DNA from 4 places in the Streptomyces griseoaurantiacus genome. Region 4 is predicted to be linked to each of the others. Evidence: riboswitches for the same ligand, from Rfam matches in the RefSeq annotation. Region 4 holds a riboswitch; each other region holds the start of a gene.
The links. A riboswitch is a leader RNA that binds a small molecule or an ion and turns the genes downstream of it on or off. The one in region 4 is predicted to bind cobalamin.

Region 1 (4,175 bases), 1.5 Mb from region 4:
CCGGCGCAGCGCCGCCCAGCGCTCGGGCCAGGACAGCTCCACGTCGTAGTGGTCCGGGTGCAGCACTCCCCGGGCGGTGCGGGTGCGTTCCCAGGCGGGCAGCGGGCCGTTGCGCGCGGCGAGTTCGGCGGAGGTCTCGTAGGCGGTGAGCATGAGCCGTTCGGCGATGCGGGCCGAGAGCGCCCGGGCCTCGGGGGAGTCGAAGGGCAGGCGCAGCCGGAAGAGGACGTCCTGGAGGCCCATCACGCCGAGGCCGACGGGGCGCCAGCGCGCGTTGGAGCGCCCGGCCTCCTCGGTCGGATAGAAGTTGAGGTCGATGACGCGGTCGAGGAAGGTGACGGCGGTGCGCACCGTCGCGTCGAGCCGCTCCCAGTCGATGCCCGCGTCGGCGGTGCTCCTGCCGGCGGTGCCCGCGTCGGCGGTGCCCCCGTCGGCGGTGCCCGCGTCTGCGGTGTTCCCCTCCCGCACGAACGCGCCGAGATTGATCGAGCCGAGGTTGCAGACGGCCGTCTCGCCGTCCTCGGTGACCTCCAGGATCTCCGTGCAGAGGTTGGAGGAGTGGATCACGTTCCCGGGCTCCGCGGTCTGGTTGGCGGTGCGGTTCGCGGTGTCCTTGAAGGTCATCCACCCGGTTCCGGTCGACGCCAGGGTGCGCATCATCCGGCCGTACAGCTCACGGGCCGGCAGCGTGCGCACCGCGAGCCCCTCGGCCTCCGCGGCCCGGTAGGCGGCGTCGAACTCCGCGCCCCACAGGTCGGTCAGGCCGGGGACGTCGGAGGGGGAGAACAGGGACCACTGCGCGTCGGCCTCGACCCGGCGCATGAACTCGTCCGGGATCCAGTGGGCCAGGTTGAGGTTGTGGGTGCGGCGGGCGTCCTCGCCCGTGTTGTCGCGCAGTTCGAGGAACTCCTCGATGTCCGCGTGCCAGGTCTCCAGGTAGACGGCGGCCGCCCCCTTGCGCCGGCCGCCCTGGTTCACGGCGGCGACGGAGGCGTCGAGCGTCTTCAGGAACGGCACGATCCCGCCCGAGTGCCCGTTGGTGCCGCGGATGAGGGCGCCGCGGGAGCGGATCCGCGAGTACGCGAGGCCGATGCCCCCGGCGTGCTTGGAGAGACGGGCGACCTGGTGGTAGCGGGAGTAGATCGAGTCCAGTTCGTCCTCGGGGGAGTCGAGGAGGAAGCAGGAGGACATCTGGGGGTGACGGGTGCCGGAATTGAACAGGGTGGGGGAGGAGGGCAGGTACTCCAGACGGCTCATCAGGCCGTGGAGCGCGGCCACTTCCTCGACCGCGCGGTCCGCCCCCGCTCCGGCGAGGTCCGCCTCCTCGGCGAGGCCCGCGGCGACGCGCAGCAGGAAGTGCTGGGGCGTCTCGATCACCTTGCGGGTGACGGGGTGGCGCAGCAGATAGCGGGTGTGCAGCGTGCGCAGGCCGAAGTAGCCGAAGCGGTCGTCGGCGTCGGGGTCGACGAGCGCGTCCAGCCGTGCGGCGTGACGGCGGACGAACGCGGCGGTCCGGTCGGCGACGAGGCCCTCCCGGTGGCCGGCGGCCACGGAGGAGGTGAAGGACGTGACGCCCTGGGAGGCGGCCTCGGCCCGGATGGTGAGCGTCAGCAGGCGGGCCGCCAGCCGGGAGTGGGCGGGGTCCTCGGAGATGAGCCCCGCGGCCGCCTCGGTGGCCAGTTCCCGCAGTTCCTCCTCGCCGGCGTGGCGGGAGCGGCCGCGCAGGGCCGCCGCGGCGACCCGGCCGGGGTCGGCGTCGGGGAGGTCGGCGCTCAGTTCGGTGAGGGTCCGCAGCAGGGCGGCGCCGGGACCGTCGGGTTCCTCGGGCGCCGGGATCGCCGGGGCCGGAGCGGCCGGGGCGGTGGTCATGGGGAGCTCTCCCTCGTTCGGCGCGGGCCATGACGAGGGCAGGGAGCAACGGTGACGCAACGGATGCGCCGGGTCGCGTCCCCGGCCCATTCCACGAGGCCCGGACGTCGGGCGCCCGGACCGGACGGCCGGGCGCACTGCCGGCAGGTCCTCGGACTCAGCCCTACGCGCGGACGCGTGGATTCACCGTTGCGGGACAGTTCCGGATTCGCACCGGATTCCCCTGCGGCGGCAGCGGTGCCGAGCATACATGTAGTGCCGGAGAGCTGGTGACGGGCCCACATGTTGTGTCGGGCGCGATCGCCCCTGCGCATCCGGTGATCCCGAGGCGCACTGGCGGGAGGCCGCCGCACGCGAAAGGCCGCGACCACCCCCGGGGGCGGCCGCGGCCTTCACACGCCGAACGGGAGACCCTAGTGCGAGGTCCCCGCCGTGGCCGCCGGCAGCTCCTGCTCGACTCCGGGGTCGCCCGCGTCCGCCGTGTAGTCGTCCGCCGCCGTCTCGTCGATGCCCTCCGGCGCCTTCGCGGCCCGCAGGACGAACGTCAGGACCACCGTCACCACCACGTTCAGCACGAACGCGGTCAGGCCGATGTAGCCGATCTCCCCGATGCCGGGGATGTCGTCCGAGGAGCCGCCGAAGTGCTTCTGCGTCGGCGAGGCCACCCCGTACGCGGCCACCGTGCCGTAGATCATGCCGACCGCCCAGCCGCCGAGCAGCGCCCACCGGTGGAACCAGCGGGTGAACAGGCCGCCCACCAGCGCGGGGAACGTCTGCAGGATCCAGATGCCGCCCAAAAGCTGGAAGTTGATCGCCACCGTCTTGTCCATCGTCAGGACGAAGACCAGCGCGCCCACCTTCACCAGCAGCGACACGATCTTGGAGACCCGGGTCTCCTCCTTCGGCGTCGCGTCCGGCTTGATGAAGTCCTTGTAGATGTTGCGGGTGAACAGGTTCGCCGCGGCGATCGACATGATCGCCGCCGGCACCAGCGCGCCGATGCCGATCGCCGCGAAGGCCACGCCCGCGAACCAGTCGGGGAACATGTTCTCGAAGAGCTGCGGAATGGCGAGCTGGCCGTTCTTGACGCTGATCCCGTCCGCGATCGCCATGAAGCCGAGCAGCGCCAGGAGGCCCAGCATCAGCGAGTACAGCGGCAGGATCGTGGTGTTGCGCCGGATCACCTCGCGGCTGCGCGAGGACAGCGTCGCCGTGATCGAGTGCGGGTACATGAACAGCGCCAGTGCGGAGCCGAGCGCGAGCGTGGCGTACGTCCACTGCCCGCCCGCGGCCGGGACCACTCCACCCGCGCCCGCCTTGGCGAACTTCTCGCCCGCCGAGGCGAAGATGTCGTCGAAGCCGCCCAGCTTGATCGGGATGTAGATGATCGCCACCGCGATGACGATGTAGATCAGCGCGTCCTTCACGAAGGCGATCAGCGCGGGGGCCCGCAGCCCGGAGGAGTACGTGTACGCGGCCAGGACGCCGAAGGCGATCAGCAGCGGCAGGTCCTTCACGAACCAGTTGGTGTTCTCGCCGCCGCCGACGCCCATCACGTCCAGCACGGCCTGGATGCCGACGAGCTGGAGCGCGATGTACGGCATCGTGGCGAGGATGCCGGTCACGGCCACCGCGAGCGAGAGCCCCTTGGAGCCGAACCGCCCGCGCACGAAGTCGGAGGTGGTGACGTACCCGTGCCGGTGGCTGACGGACCACAGCCGGGGCAGGAAGGTGAAGACCAGCGGGTACACCAGGATCGTGTACGGGACGGCGAAGAAGCCGGAGGCGCCGGCCGCGTAGATCGCGGCGGGCACGGCCACGAAGGTGTACGCCGTGTAGAGGTCGCCGCCGAGCAGGAACCAGGTGATCCAGGTGCCGAACGAACGTCCGCCCAGGCCCCACTCGTCGAGGCTGTGCTCGTTCTCGGCCTTGCGCCAGCGGGCCGCGAGGAACCCGATGGCGGTGACCGCGACGAAGAAGAAGATGAAGACGCCGAGTGCGACGCCGTTCACGCCGTCCTTCATTCCGCCGCACCTCCCTTCGGGTTCGCCGGGGCGTCCGAGGAGGCCGGGGTGCCGAGGGCCCCCGAGGACGCTGCGGACGCCGCGGACGCGTCACGGGAGGCGGCGGCCCGGCCGCGCTGGTCGAGGTGCCACAGCTTGTAGGCGGTCATGGTCAGCGCGGTGGAGATCAGCACCCACAGCATCTGGTACCAGTAGAAGAACGGGATGCCGATGAACACCGGGTCGGTCTTGGCGTACGAACCGACCCACAGCATCGCCACGAACGGCGCGACGAGGCAGAGG
Region 2 (4,175 bases), 4.8 Mb from region 4:
TCCTCGATCTGCTCGCCGAGGATCTGGAAGCCGCCGCAGATCCCGAGGACCGGCCGCCCCTCGGCGGCCCTGCGCCGCAGGGCGTCGGCGAGCCCCCGCTCCCGCAGCCACTCCAGGGCCCGGACGGTGCCGCGCGTGCCGGGCACGATGACGAGGTCGGCGTCGGCCAGTTCCTCCGGCCGGTCCACGAAGCGCACCAGCACACCGGGTTCGGCCGCGAGCGCGTCGACGTCCGTGAAGTTGGACATCAGCGGCAGGGCGCACACCGCCACCCGCAGCACGTCCTCGCCCACCGGCGGCGCGGTGTCCGACTCCCGTACGGTCCCGCGCAGCGAGATCCTCCCCCCCGCTCTCACCTTCGTTCGAGCAGGGGGGACCCCCATGCCGTCCTCCTCGTCGATGCCCAGGCCGTGCCGGAACGGCAGCACGCCGTACGTGGAGCGGCCGGTGAGACCGTGCAGCATGTCCAGGCCCGGCTCCAGCAGCGAGACGTCGCCCCGGAACTTGTTCACGAGGAACCCGGCGACCAGCTCCTGGTCCTTGCGGGAGAGCAGGGCGACCGTGCCGAAGAAGGAGGCGAAGACGCCGCCCCGGTCGATGTCGCCCACGACGAGCACGGGCAGCTTCGCGTTCCGCGCGATCCCCATGTTGACGATGTCGGTCCGGCGCAGGTTGATCTCGGCGGGGCTGCCCGCGCCCTCGCAGATCACCGCGTCGTGAGTGGCGCGCAGTTCGGCCAGCGCGTCGAGCACGACGGAGAGCAACTCCCGCTGCCGGCCGCCGTGGTAGCCGCGGGCGCTCATCTCGCCGACCGGCCTGCCTAGCAGCACCACCTGGCTGCTCCGCTCGCCGCCCGGCTTGAGCAGCACCGGGTTCATCAGCGCGGTCGGCTCGATCCGGCAGGCCTGCGCCTGCATGGCCTGCGCCCGCCCGATCTCGGCGCCCCCCCGTGTGACGAAGGAGTTGAGGGACATGTTCTGCGCCTTGAACGGCGCCACCTTCACGCCCTGCCGCGCCAGCCACCGGCAGATCCCGGCGGTGACGACGCTCTTCCCCGCGTCGGAGGTGGTGCCGGCGACGAGCAGCCCGCCGCCCCTCGGCCGTTCGGTCCCGCCGCTCATGACGTACGTCCCTTCGTCCGGGGCGCGCCGGCGCGCCTCCCGCCCGCGCAGGCGAGCCGGACGCCCGCGCACACGCCCAGCGCGAGCCAGCCGACCCGCCGCGAGAGCCGTGCCGCCCGCTCGATGTCCCCCACCCGCACGGCGCGCCCGGCACCGTTGAGCACCGGGCGGTGCTCCACACGCCCCCCGTACGACAGGGTCCCGCCCAGCCGCACCCCGAGCGCCCCCGCGAAGGAGGCCTCCACGGGACCGGCGTTGGGGCTCGGATGGCGGTGCGCATCCGCCCGCCAGGCCCGTACCGCGCCCCGGGGGTCCGGTCCGGCGGCGGCCGCGAGGACGGCGGTGAGCCGTGCCCCGGGCGCGCCGGCGAGGTCGTCCAGGCGCGCGGAGGCCCAGCCGAACCGCAGATGGCGCACGGAGCGGTGGCCCACCATGGCGTCCAGGGTGTTGACGGCCCGGAAGCCGAGCAGTCCGGGCACCCCGGCGACGGCGCCCCAGACGAGGGCGCCCACGACGGCGTCGGAGGTGTTCTCGGCGACGGACTCCACGACGGCCCGGGCGATCCCCTCGGCGTCCAGGGCCTGCGGGTCGCGCCCGCACAGGTGCGGCAGCCGCGCCCGTGCGGCGTCCACGTCACCGCTCTCCAGCGCCCGTCCGACGGCCCGCGCCTCGCGGATGAGCGAGGTGCCGCCGAGGACCGCCCAGGTGGCGCTCGCGGTCAGGGCGAGGGAGGCGGCGGGGGAGTGGCGTACGGCGCGTACGGCAAGAGCCCCGAGCGCGGTGGCACCACCGGCGCACACGAGGGTGTGCAGTGCGCCCCAGCCTCGGTGGTCACGCCACAGCACGCGCTCCACGGCTGCCGCGGCCCGCCCGAACACGGCGACGGGATGCCCGCGGCGGGGATCGCCGAGGAGCAGGTCACCGAGGAGGCCGGCGGTGGCGCCGTACGCGTGGAGGCGTTCGGCACCCACGGGGTCAACCGGCCGTGGGATCGGTCAGGTTGTCGCTGGTGAACCTCGGTCGGCAGCCGCGCATGGCGAAGTGTCCTCACTCAGGGTGTCCACGCCCTGGTTCGACGAGATGGGCGGTGAGAGTTCCTGGCTCCCGGGATGGCTACCCCGGTGACAGTGGCGGGACCGCGCCGGATTCACACCGGACTTCCTCTCCTGCCGCCGCATTGGCTTCGGCAGTTCACCACGCCCCCCGACCTCAGTCAACCTGGCCTTGACCTGCTGTGCGGAGTCCCACACGCGCGTTTCCGGGCGCGCGAAAGGGGGGTGGGGGCGGTCGAAGCCGCTCCCACCCCCGCGCGCGCCCTTCACGCCGTCAGGTCACGACGCGTCAGACCACGATCAGATGGATCCCGTACGCCACCGCGGCCGCGCACGCGGCGAAGCACGCGTAGGCCCCCGTGGCGGCGAGCACGGCGCTCCCGCCGCGCGCGGACTCCTTCTTCGTGAGCCCGACGATGCCGAGCGTGAACAGGCCCACCAGTCCCACCGTCACCACGAGCGAGACCCCGAACACTGATCCGAGTGCTGCCCAGTCGATCTTCATCTGTCCGTTCCTCACACCGCGGCGGGACGAGTCGGTTCCGCCGCGGACCCGGTGTCCGGGGCGGGGATGGTGGCCTGCAGTTCTACAACCGGCGTGTTGGCCCCGGCCGTTCCGGCGGTGTCCGCCTCGACGAGTGGGCCCGCCGGCGGCGGCGCCACCGCGGCGATGGCCGCGGTCACGACGCCCGGGGACTCGGCGGGGACACCCCCGTCGGCCTCGGCGGCGTCGATGTCCCCGACGCCGTCGAGGTCGTTGACGTTGTCCACGGTCACCGGCTTGCGCCGGGACAGCACCCAGATCGTGCCCGAACCGGCGAGCAGCAGCGCGCCGGTCACGACCGTGCCCCACGTGCCCTGCTTGGTGAGCACCTCGGCCCCGGCTCCGACCAGACCCGCCGCCGGCAGCGTCAGGCACCAGGCGACCAGCATGCGGGTCGCGGTGGACCAGCGGACCACCCCGCCCCGGCGGCCGAGCCCCGAGCCCATCACCGCGCCCGAGCAGACCTGGGTGGTGGAGAGCGAGAAGCCGATGTGGGAGGAGGCGAGGATCGCCGTCGCCGCACTGGTCTGCGCGGCGAAACCCTGCGGCGGTGCCAGGTCGGTCAGCCCCTTGCCGAGGGTGCGGATGATCCGCCAGCCGCCGAGGTAGGTGCCGAGCGCTATCGCCGTGCCCGCCGAGAGGATGACCCACATCGGCGGGTTGGAGCCGGGGGAGAGGACGCCGCCGGTGACGAGGGCGAGGGTGATGATGCCCATGGTCTTCTGCGCGTCGTTGGTGCCGTGCGCGAGGGAGACCAGCCCGGCCGAGGCGATCTGCCCGGCCCGGTAGCCCTTCGCGGTGGCCTTCCGGTCGGCCCGGTCGCCGATGGCGTACGTGAGCCGGGTGGCGAGCATCGCGGCCAGACCGGCGACGACCGGCGCGGCGACCGCGGGGATGAGGACCTTGGTGACGACGGTCGAACCGTTCACCGAGGACCAGCCGGCCGACATGACCGCCGCGCCGATCAGACCGCCGAACAGTGCGTGGGAGGAACTGGAGGGCAGACCCAGCAGCCAGGTCAGCAGATTCCACAGGATCGCGCCGACGAGGGCGGCGAAGATGACCTCGGTGCGCAGGCCCTCCTCGTCGATGATGCCGCCGGAGATCGTCTTGGCGACCTCCACGGAGAGGAACGCGCCGACGAGGTTCAGCACGGCGGACATGGCCACCGCCGTCTTGGGCCTCAGAGCGCCGGTCGAGATGGTCGTGGCCATCGCGTTGGCCGTGTCGTGGAAACCGTTCGTGAAATCGAACACGAGTGCGGTGACAATCACGATACCCAGAAGGAGCGTGATGTGTTCCATTTACCCAGGCTTCTGTTGGACGTCAGTGGCCCTAGGACCGTAGGCAACCTGGGTGAACGGCAGGTGAACGAGGGCGGGCGGTGCGGTGACCCGAACGGAGTGCCCGGGTTCCGCTTTCGCGCCCCCGCCGCCCCTCAGCCCCGCGCGAACCGCT
Region 3 (4,175 bases), 6.1 Mb from region 4:
CCTCTATTGCCGTGCCTACGGTACGAACCTGAGGGGAGTCGAGTGACTCGCCTCGCTGTTCAAGGTGCTCGGCCCCTTCCGGTGGCCTCGCTCCGGTGGTTCGCGATGGAGGAGACAGCTCATGACGACCGACAGGATCGCTCTGGTGACCGGTGCGAATCGCGGCCTCGGTCGCAGCGCGGCCGTCGCCCTGGCCGCGCGCGGGATGCGGGTCCTCGTCACCCACCGCGGCGATACCGCCGGCGCCGGGAAGACGGTGGAACAGGTGCGGGCGGCGGGCGGGACCGCCGCTGTTCTCCGGCTGGATCTCAGCGACGTGTCCTCCTTCCCGGCCTTCACCTCGGCGCTGCGCGAGTGGCTGGAACGCTGGGGTGCCTCGCGGCTCGACGTCCTGGTCAACAACGCGGGAGTGGGAATCTTCGGACCGCTGGAGGACGTCACGACCGAGGACTTCGACACGGTGATGGGCGCACCAATGTGCGGGGCACGTTCTTCCTCGTCCAGGCCCTCGTGCCGCTGCTGGCGCAGGGCGGCCACGTCATCAACGTCTCGACGTCGCTGACCCGCCACACCAGCCCCGCCACCTCTGTCTACTCCGCCTCGAAGGCCGCCGTGGAGGCCCTGAGCCGCACCCTCGCCGCGGAACTCGGGCCGCACGGCATCCGGGTCAACTCCCTCGCCCCGGGACCGACCGCCACCGACTTCAACGGTGGGGCGATGCGGGACGACGCCGGGATGCGCCGGGCCCTGGCCGGACAGACGGCGCTCGGCCGCGTCGGCGAACCCGAGGAGATCGGCGACGCCATCGCCACGCTGGCCTCCGAGGGCCTGCGCTGGGTCACCGCCCAGCGCATCGAGGTCTCCGGCGGCGCCCTCCTCTGAGCCCGCGGGCGCGTGCCCGTCGAGCTCCTCGATTTGACAGTGACAGTGAGCAGCCATGCACCGGCGTAGGGGCACAGCCGAGTCTCCGCCCTCTGTAGTGTGCGGAAATGACGAGAAGCGAGCGACTCGCGGACCAGTTGGACTGGTACTGGACCAAGAACCTGCGGCCACGGCTGGAGGGTCTTACCGACGAGGAGTACTTCTGGGAGCCGGTACGCGACTGCTGGAGCATCCGCCCCCGTGGCACGACGTCCGCACCGATGCCGGACGGGGCGGGGGAATGGACGATGGACTCCGCGTCCCCTGCCCCCGTGCCCGCGCCGGTGACCACGATCGCCTGGCGGCTGGCGCACCTCATCGTCTCCTGCCTGGGCCATCGGGTCGGATGGTACTTCGGCGGCCAGGACCTCGATTCCCGGCCGTTCGCCTATGCGGGTACCGCCGACGAGGCGCTGCGACAGCTCGATGAGATGTACGGGAGATGGAACGCGGGAGTCCGCGAGCTCTCGGACGCCGACCTGGACGGTCCGCCCACGGCGGGTCCCGAACGGTGGCCCATGGAGAACCGAGTCCTGCACGTCAACAGGGAGTTGATCCATCACGGCGCCGAGATCGCCCTGCTGCGCGACCTCTATCGCCGGCGGGAGCCGTACGGCGCCGAATGACCGGGAGATGCCGAGCCGATGCCGGCCCCGGAAACGGCCGCTCCACGAGAGCGGGACGGCTCGCTTCGGACGAGACGGTGGTCGACGGCTTCGAGCACATCGTGGACGCGTTCCTGGGCATGCTGCACGGCGAGAACACCGGCAAGATCATCGTTGCGGCACCCCTCTCCGCGATGTCCGCATGGGTGAAGCGCGGCGGCGGCGTGCGGCACAGGACTGGATCCCGAAGGCGACCGTCGAGGCCGAGGACGACGGGGCGGTGCTCTCCCTGGTGAGCGAAGGTCATGGAGTGGCGAGGCCGCGTGCGGGAGCGCCGATCCGCACGCCCTTTCGCCGTCGGCCGGGCGGACCGTAGGATCGCCAGGTCATCGCCGCGACGGGAGACAGGAAGCCGGTGCGAATCCGGCACGGTCCCGCCACTGTGACCGGGGAGCGCCCCTCCGACATGCCACTGCGCGCCGCGCGGGAAGGCGGAGGAAGCGCCGATCCGGGAGTCAGGACACTGGTCCGTCGCGGGCCCGATCCGAGGAGCGCGGACTCCAGGAGGCTTTACGTGTCCCAGTCGATCACCCCTGCCCGCACACGCGGGTTCCTTCGCGCCGCGGCCGCCGCCGTGGCGCTCTCGTCCGTACTGCTGACCACCGGCTGCGGTGCGTCCGACGAGGGCGGCGCGGACGCGGAGGCCACCGCGGCCGTGCCCGCGGGCTTCCCGGTCACCATCGACAACTGCGGCGTCAGGACGACGTACGACAGGCCGCCGTCCCGGGCGGTCACCATCCACCAGCACCCGGCGGAACTCATGCTCGCCCTCGGCCTGAAGAACCGCATGGTCGGCACGGCCTTCCCCGACTCCCCCGTCCTGCCCGAACTGCGGAAGGCGTACGAGGCGATACCCGAACTGGCGAAGAGGGAGCCGTCGTTCGAGAGGATCCTGGACGCCGAACCCGACTTCGTCTACGGCGGCTACGGCAGTGCCTTCGCGAAGAACGAGGGCCGCTCCCGCACGGCGTTCGCCGACGCCGGCATCGACACCTACCTCAACCGCGAGTACTGCGGCAGGAAGCGGGTGACGATGAAGGACACCTACGAGGAGATCCGCACCATCGGCAGGATCTTCGGTGTCCCGGACCGGGCCGGCAAATTGGTCGAGGATCTGCGGGACCGCGTCGGCAAAGCCGCCGCCGAGGTCGAGGGTGCACACGAGGTGCCCGTCTTCGTCTACGACAGCGGCGACAGGAGCGCCTTCACCGCGGGCGGCAGGAGCCTGGGCACGGAACTGATCCGGCTGGCCGGTGGCAGGAACGTCTTCGCCGACCTGGACGACGTCTTCGGTGACGTCTCCTGGGAGCAGGTCGTCGAGCGCCGGCCGGAGGTCATCGCCCTCTACGACTACGCCGGTGCCGGAAGCGTCGAGGAGAAGAAGGAGTTCCTCCTCTCCCGGCCCGCGCTCGCCGACGTACCCGCCATCAGGAACAAGCGGTTCGTCGTCCTGCCCCTGACCGCCACCCTGGTCGGCGTCCGCTCCGCCTACGCGGTCGACGACCTGGCCCGAGGACTGCACCCGGAGAGCTTCCGGTGACCCGGGCAGCCACCGGCACGCCCGTCGAACGGACGGTACGGCGGCGGACCACCGGGCCGGGCGCGGGCCGCCGTACGCGTCCGGCCGTCACGTCGCTGGTGCTCACCGCCCTGCTCCTCGTCTCCGTCACGGCGGGCCTCGCGATCGGCTCCGTGCACGTACCGCCGGGCCAGGTGTGGGGCATCGTGACGCACTCGCTGGGCGCCGACTGGCGGGAGCCGGACTGGTCCCGGGCGCGGGAGACCATCGTGCTGGACGTGCGGGCGCCGCGGGTGCTGCTCGGCGCGGTCACCGGCGCGGGCCTCGCGGTGATCGGCACCGCTCTGCAGGCGCTGGTGCGCAATCCGCTCGCCGAGCCGTACCTGCTCGGCGTCTCCTCCGGGGCGTCGCTCGGCGCGGTCTCGGTACTCGTGTTCGGGTTCACCCTCTTCGGAGCCGCCTCCCTGCCGATGGCCGCCTTCGGGGGCGCCCTGGGCGCGCTCCTGCTCGTGTACGCCACCGCCCGCACCGGCGGACGCATCACCTCCTCGCGGCTGGTGCTGTCCGGGGTGGCGATCGCGGCGATGCTCACCGCGGTCCTCGATCTGCTGCTCCTCACCACCGACCGGGGCAACGAGACCCGCGCGGTCCTCGCCTGGACCCTCGGCGGACTCGGCGGGGTCGGCTGGGGCACGCTGTGGCTGCCGAGCACCGCCCTGCTGCTCGGCATCGGCGTCCTCATGGCGCAGGCCCGCAACCTGAACCTCCTGCTGGCCGGCGAGGAGGCCGCCACCACGCTGGGACTGGACGTGGCCCGCTTCCGCGCCCATCTGTTCGTCCTGCTCTCCCTCGTCACGGGCGTCCTTGTCGCGGCGGCCGGTCCGATCGGGTTCGTCGGCCTGATGACGCCCCACATCGTGCGCCTGTTCGTCGGCGGCGACCACCGCCGGGTCCTGCCGACGGCGGCACTCGCCGGAGCGGTCTTCCTCGTCTGGGCCGACATCGCCGCACGGACGATCGCCGCACCGATGGAGATACCCGTCGGCGTGCTCACGGCCCTGTGCGGTGGC
Region 4 (4,175 bases):
ACGCGCTCGACGAGGCCGGGGCGGCGCGTGCCCGGGAGGCCGCCGGTGTGCTGCCCGCGCCCGCCCGGGTGCTTCTGTCCCCGAGCGCGCGCTGCCGGGGGACGGCGGCCGCGCTGGGCCTGGAGGGCGTGGCGGCGGCGGAGCTGGCCGGGCTGGACGTGGGCCGCTGGCGGGGCCGTGCGCTGGAGGAGGTGGCGGCCGCCGAGCCGGAGGCGATGGCCCGCTGGCTGGCGGACCCGGGCAGCGCGCCGCACGGTGGCGAGAGCGTGGAGGGCCTGTGCGCGAGGGTGGCGCGGTGGCTGGAGGAGGAGCGGGACGGTGCGGGCCGTACGCTCGCGGTGGTGGAGCCGGAGGTGGTGCGGGCGGCGGTCGCGGGCGCGCTGTCGGCGCCCGCCGCCGCGTTCTGGCGCCTCGACGTGCCGCCGCTCACCCTGACCGAGCTCAGCGGCCGGGCGGGCCGCTGGAACGTGCGGCTGGGCCGCCCGTTGACGCCGTCGGACGCCGACCGGGGGTGAGGGCCGCGCGTCCGCCGGGCCTGCGGAGGGTGTCCCGCCCGCACGCCGGGGTTCCCGGCGTGCGGGCGGGTTTCAGCGTGCGGCGGGAACCGCGCGAGCGCGCGCTGCCGCCGGCCGTGGGTCGAGCAGGCGTTCCGCCAGTTCACCGAAGAGCAGGCCGAAGCCTGCCCACAGGGTGGACTGGATGGCCAGGGCGGAGAGCCGGAACCGCCACAGCAGGGTGGCCGGGAAGTGGCTCGGCACCTCGTTGACGGCGGGCAGGAACGCGTAGGCCATGCCGATCACGGCGGCGAACGCGGCCACGGCGGTGACCGTGGCCCACCAGGTGCCCAGGCGGGGTGCCAGGCGCTTGCCGAGGAGGGTCGCGCCGATCGCGAGGAGCACGCTGAGCAGCATCATCAGGAAGTACAGGCCGGTCCGCCTGCCGATGGTGTCGGCTTCGCCGACGGAGGGCGGGTTGGCCGGGTACTTCAGGAACGGCACGACGTAGACGGCGAGCAGGGCGCAGCCGGAAAGCAGCAGCGCCGTCGCCCGCGGGGTGAGGCGGCCGACCCGGCCGAGCGCGTAGCAGTACGCGAGCGCGGCGATGCCGCCGAAGGCGACCCCGTAGACGAGGACGCCGGTGGCGAGGCCGGCGGTGGACTGCAGGGAGCGGGAGAAGACCTCCGTGTCGTGTTCGTGGGCGTGTGTGTGGGCGGGGACGTGCTCGAAGGCGATCGCCTTGTCGACGTCCGGTTCGCCGAGGAAGTAGGCCACGAGCAGGGCGAGTACGCCGGCGGCGAGACCGGCGAGCATGCCCCGCACGAGGAGGTTCCGTACGGTCGCGGAGTTCATGGGCGGGTGCTGTCCCCCGGCTCAGTGGCAGGGGAAGCCGAGCAGGTGGCGGGCGTCGTGCACCCACTCGTGGACGTCCGTGCCGTTGAACACGGAGGTGGCGCCCTGCTCGGCGCCGACGAAGTAGAGCAGGACGAGCATCAGGATGCCGAAGAAGACCGCCCAGGGAGCTATCGCCCTGAGCGGCAGCGTGGCGGGAACGGCGGGGGTGGTGGCTGTCGGCTGGGCGACGGTCTGCCCCATGGCAGGACCTCCTCTGGGAGTTCGCGTCCCATCTCGGTGGTGCACAGGACGACGGCCACGGGTCTGACTCACGGGCGCTCCTCGGGGGAGGCCCGCATACAGTGGCGCGACCGTGCCGGATTCCCACCGGCTTCCGTCTCGCCGTCGTCGATTCGGACAGACCGTACCGCGTGACGCGGACACGGCCAAGACCGCCCCGTCCGGCGTGATCTTCCTCTCTGCCGGGCGGAGTCGTGCACCGGCGGTCCTGGACGGCACGTTCCGCGGCGGGAGCCGGCGGCGGGGCGTCGGTCCCCGCCACCGGCTCCCGGGGCGCGCTCAGTCGGTGGTCATGGCGTCCACCAGGCTCTTGGGCCGCATGTCCGTCCAGTTCTCCTCGATGTGGTCGAGGCACGCCTGACGTGGCGCCTCGCCGAAGACGGGCTCCCAGCCGTCCGGCACGTCGACGAAGGTGGGCCACAGCGAGTACTGGCCCTCCTCGTTCCTCAGCACGAGGTAGTCGGCGTCCTCGTCCTCGAAGGGGTTCGTCATCCTTCGCTCCTGTCCTTCGCCCCGGGGGTGGTGGGGGGTTCTTCCTTACGGTCACCGTCTGTCGTGGGCAGCCATGCGGCGACGGCGTTCCACAGCAGCGGGAGCATGGGGGGATCGGCCATCTCGTCGTGCGTGCACGGCAGTCGGGCCTCGCTGATGCGGCCGGTGGTGTAGGGCTGCCACATGGCCCGGCCCCAGCCGTCCTCGAGTTCCTCGGACGAGAGGAAGAGGACGTCGCCGTCGAACACGCGGGGGCGGTGGCCGACGTAGACGCGGGTGTTGTTGGCGATGATCCTCGCCCGGACGGCGGCCTCGTCCTTGGAGATCTCGGCACGGAAGTGGTCCGGGAGTCCGGCGAGGTCGCGGAGGTCGGGTGCCTCGTCGAGGGTGTCCGACTCCTCGGCCGGGGCGTCGGGGTCGAGTCCGGCGCGCTCGTACATCGCGCGGCGCAGCAGTTCCGCGGACTCCTTGACGGCCTCGTCCGTGCCGGGGGTGTCCTCGGGCGCGGGCGCGTAGCCTCCCATGATGACGAGGGCCACCTCCTGGCCGTCCTCCCGCAGTTGCACGGCCATCTCGTGGGCCACCCGGCCGCCCATCGACCAGCCCAGCAGATGGTACGGGCCCGAGGGCCGCACGGTCCGCAGTTCCGCGACGTACTCCTCGGCCATCTCCCGGATGGAGCCCGGCAGTTCACCCGAGGCGTCGGCGTCGCGGGCCTGCAGGCCGTACAGGGGGACCTCGGGGGGAACGAAGGCGGCCAGCGGGGCGAAGCACCAACTCAGCCCGGAGCGCGGGTGCACGCAGAAGAGGGGCGGCCGGCTGCCGTGCGTCCTGATGGGGAGCAGGGTGCGGAGCGACTCGTCCGTCGCGGGAAGGCTCAGCCGGTGGGCGAGTCCCTCGACGCTGGGTGATTCCATCAGGGTCTGGACGGAGACGTCGACGCCCATGACCGCGCGGATGCGGCGCACCAGCCTGACCGCCAGGAGCGAATGACCCCCGCGTTCGAAGAAGTTGTCCGTGACGCCGATGTGCGGCACGTTCAGCTCCTCGGCGAAGACGCGGCACAGGATCTCCTCCTGGACCGTGGAGGGCCGCCGGCCCGCGGCGGACGCCGTGTGATCCGGCGCGGGCAGCTCCCGCCGGTCCAGCTTCCCGTTCGCCGTCAGCGGCAGGCTCTCCAGAACCACCAGCGCGGAGGGCACCATGTGTTCCGGCAGCCGGGCACCGAGGTGGGCGCGCAGGCCGGCGGTGTCGATGCCGTCCGTGCGGTCGGCGGGGACGAGGTAGCCGACGAGTCGCCGGTCGCCGGGGCGGTCCTCCCGCACCACCGCCGCCGCCCGGGCCACGGACGGATGCGCGGCCAGCGCGGCCTCGACCTCGCCCAGCTCGATCCGGAAGCCGCGCACCTTCACCTGGTCGTCGGTGCGGCCCAGGTACTCCAGCTCCCCGTCCGTGGTCCAGCGGGCGAGGTCGCCGGTGCGGTACATCCGTTCCCCCGGGGAGAACGGACTGGCCACGAACCGCTGCGCGGTCAGCGCCGGACGTGCGTGGTAGCCGCGGGCCAGTGGGGCGCCGGAGACGTAGAGTTCCCCCGCGACACCCACCGGGACGGGCCGCAGGGCCGCGTCGAGGACGTGGACGCGGGTGTTCCACACCGGGCGGCCGAGGGGCGCGGCGCCCCGGGGCCAGGTCTCCCGGTCACCGGGCAGGGTGTGGGCGGTCACCACATGGGTCTCGGACGGGCCGTAGTGGTTGTGCAGCACCGTGCCGGGCTCCCCGCACAGCTCGCGGACCCGCTCACCGAGGACGAGGGCCTCGCCGGCCTGGGCGACGTGCCGGAGCCGCGGCAGTGGGGTGCCCCGCTCCGCCACGGCCTCGCCCAGGGCGTCGAGGAGCATGGTCGGCGCGTACAGCTCGGTGATCCGCTGCTCCCCGAGCCAGGTCACGAAGGCCTCCGGGTCCCGCCGGGTCTCCTCGTCCGGGATGACGAGGGTCTTGCCGTCCAGGAGCGCCGAGAGGACCTCCTGGGCCGAGACGTCGAAGCTGATCGCC

Region 1: another riboswitch for cobalamin. It lies ahead of OHB09_RS22085 (ribonucleoside-diphosphate reductase subunit alpha); the one in region 4 lies ahead of OHB09_RS28460 (CbtB domain-containing protein).
Region 2: another riboswitch for cobalamin. It lies ahead of OHB09_RS07300 (cobalamin biosynthesis protein); the one in region 4 lies ahead of OHB09_RS28460 (CbtB domain-containing protein).
Region 3: another riboswitch for cobalamin. It lies ahead of OHB09_RS01740 (ABC transporter substrate-binding protein); the one in region 4 lies ahead of OHB09_RS28460 (CbtB domain-containing protein).

The regions. Positions count from the first base shown of each region.
Region 1 is NZ_CP108326.1:4,934,568-4,938,742, forward strand. It holds gene OHB09_RS22085 (ribonucleoside-diphosphate reductase subunit alpha) at 1-1,869, opposite strand, end outside; cobalamin riboswitch at 1,995-2,123, opposite strand; gene mctP (monocarboxylate uptake permease MctP) at 2,283-3,893, opposite strand; partial or broken gene OHB09_RS22095 (DUF3311 domain-containing protein) at 3,977-4,175, opposite strand, start outside.
Region 2 is NZ_CP108326.1:1,606,534-1,610,708, reverse strand. It holds gene OHB09_RS07305 (cobyric acid synthase) at 1-1,121, opposite strand, end outside; gene OHB09_RS07300 (cobalamin biosynthesis protein) at 1,118-2,092, opposite strand; cobalamin riboswitch at 2,193-2,333, opposite strand; gene OHB09_RS07295 (hypothetical protein) at 2,463-2,678, opposite strand; gene OHB09_RS07290 (inorganic phosphate transporter) at 2,690-4,021, opposite strand; gene OHB09_RS07285 (lysozyme) at 4,156-4,175, opposite strand, start outside.
Region 3 is NZ_CP108326.1:389,283-393,457, forward strand. It holds partial or broken gene OHB09_RS01720 (SDR family NAD(P)-dependent oxidoreductase) at 122-882, shown strand; gene OHB09_RS01725 (DinB family protein) at 990-1,547, shown strand; partial or broken gene OHB09_RS01730 (NADP-dependent oxidoreductase) at 1,595-1,702, shown strand; partial or broken gene OHB09_RS01735 (LysR family transcriptional regulator) at 1,753-1,842, shown strand; cobalamin riboswitch at 1,932-2,052, shown strand; gene OHB09_RS01740 (ABC transporter substrate-binding protein) at 2,101-3,126, shown strand; gene OHB09_RS01745 (FecCD family ABC transporter permease) at 3,123-4,175, shown strand, end outside.
Region 4 is NZ_CP108326.1:6,446,043-6,450,217, reverse strand. It holds gene OHB09_RS28470 (histidine phosphatase family protein) at 1-515, shown strand, start outside; gene OHB09_RS28465 (CbtA family protein) at 588-1,349, opposite strand; gene OHB09_RS28460 (CbtB domain-containing protein) at 1,371-1,592, opposite strand; cobalamin riboswitch at 1,628-1,773, opposite strand; gene OHB09_RS28455 (MbtH family protein) at 1,911-2,123, opposite strand; gene OHB09_RS28450 (non-ribosomal peptide synthetase) at 2,120-4,175, opposite strand, start outside.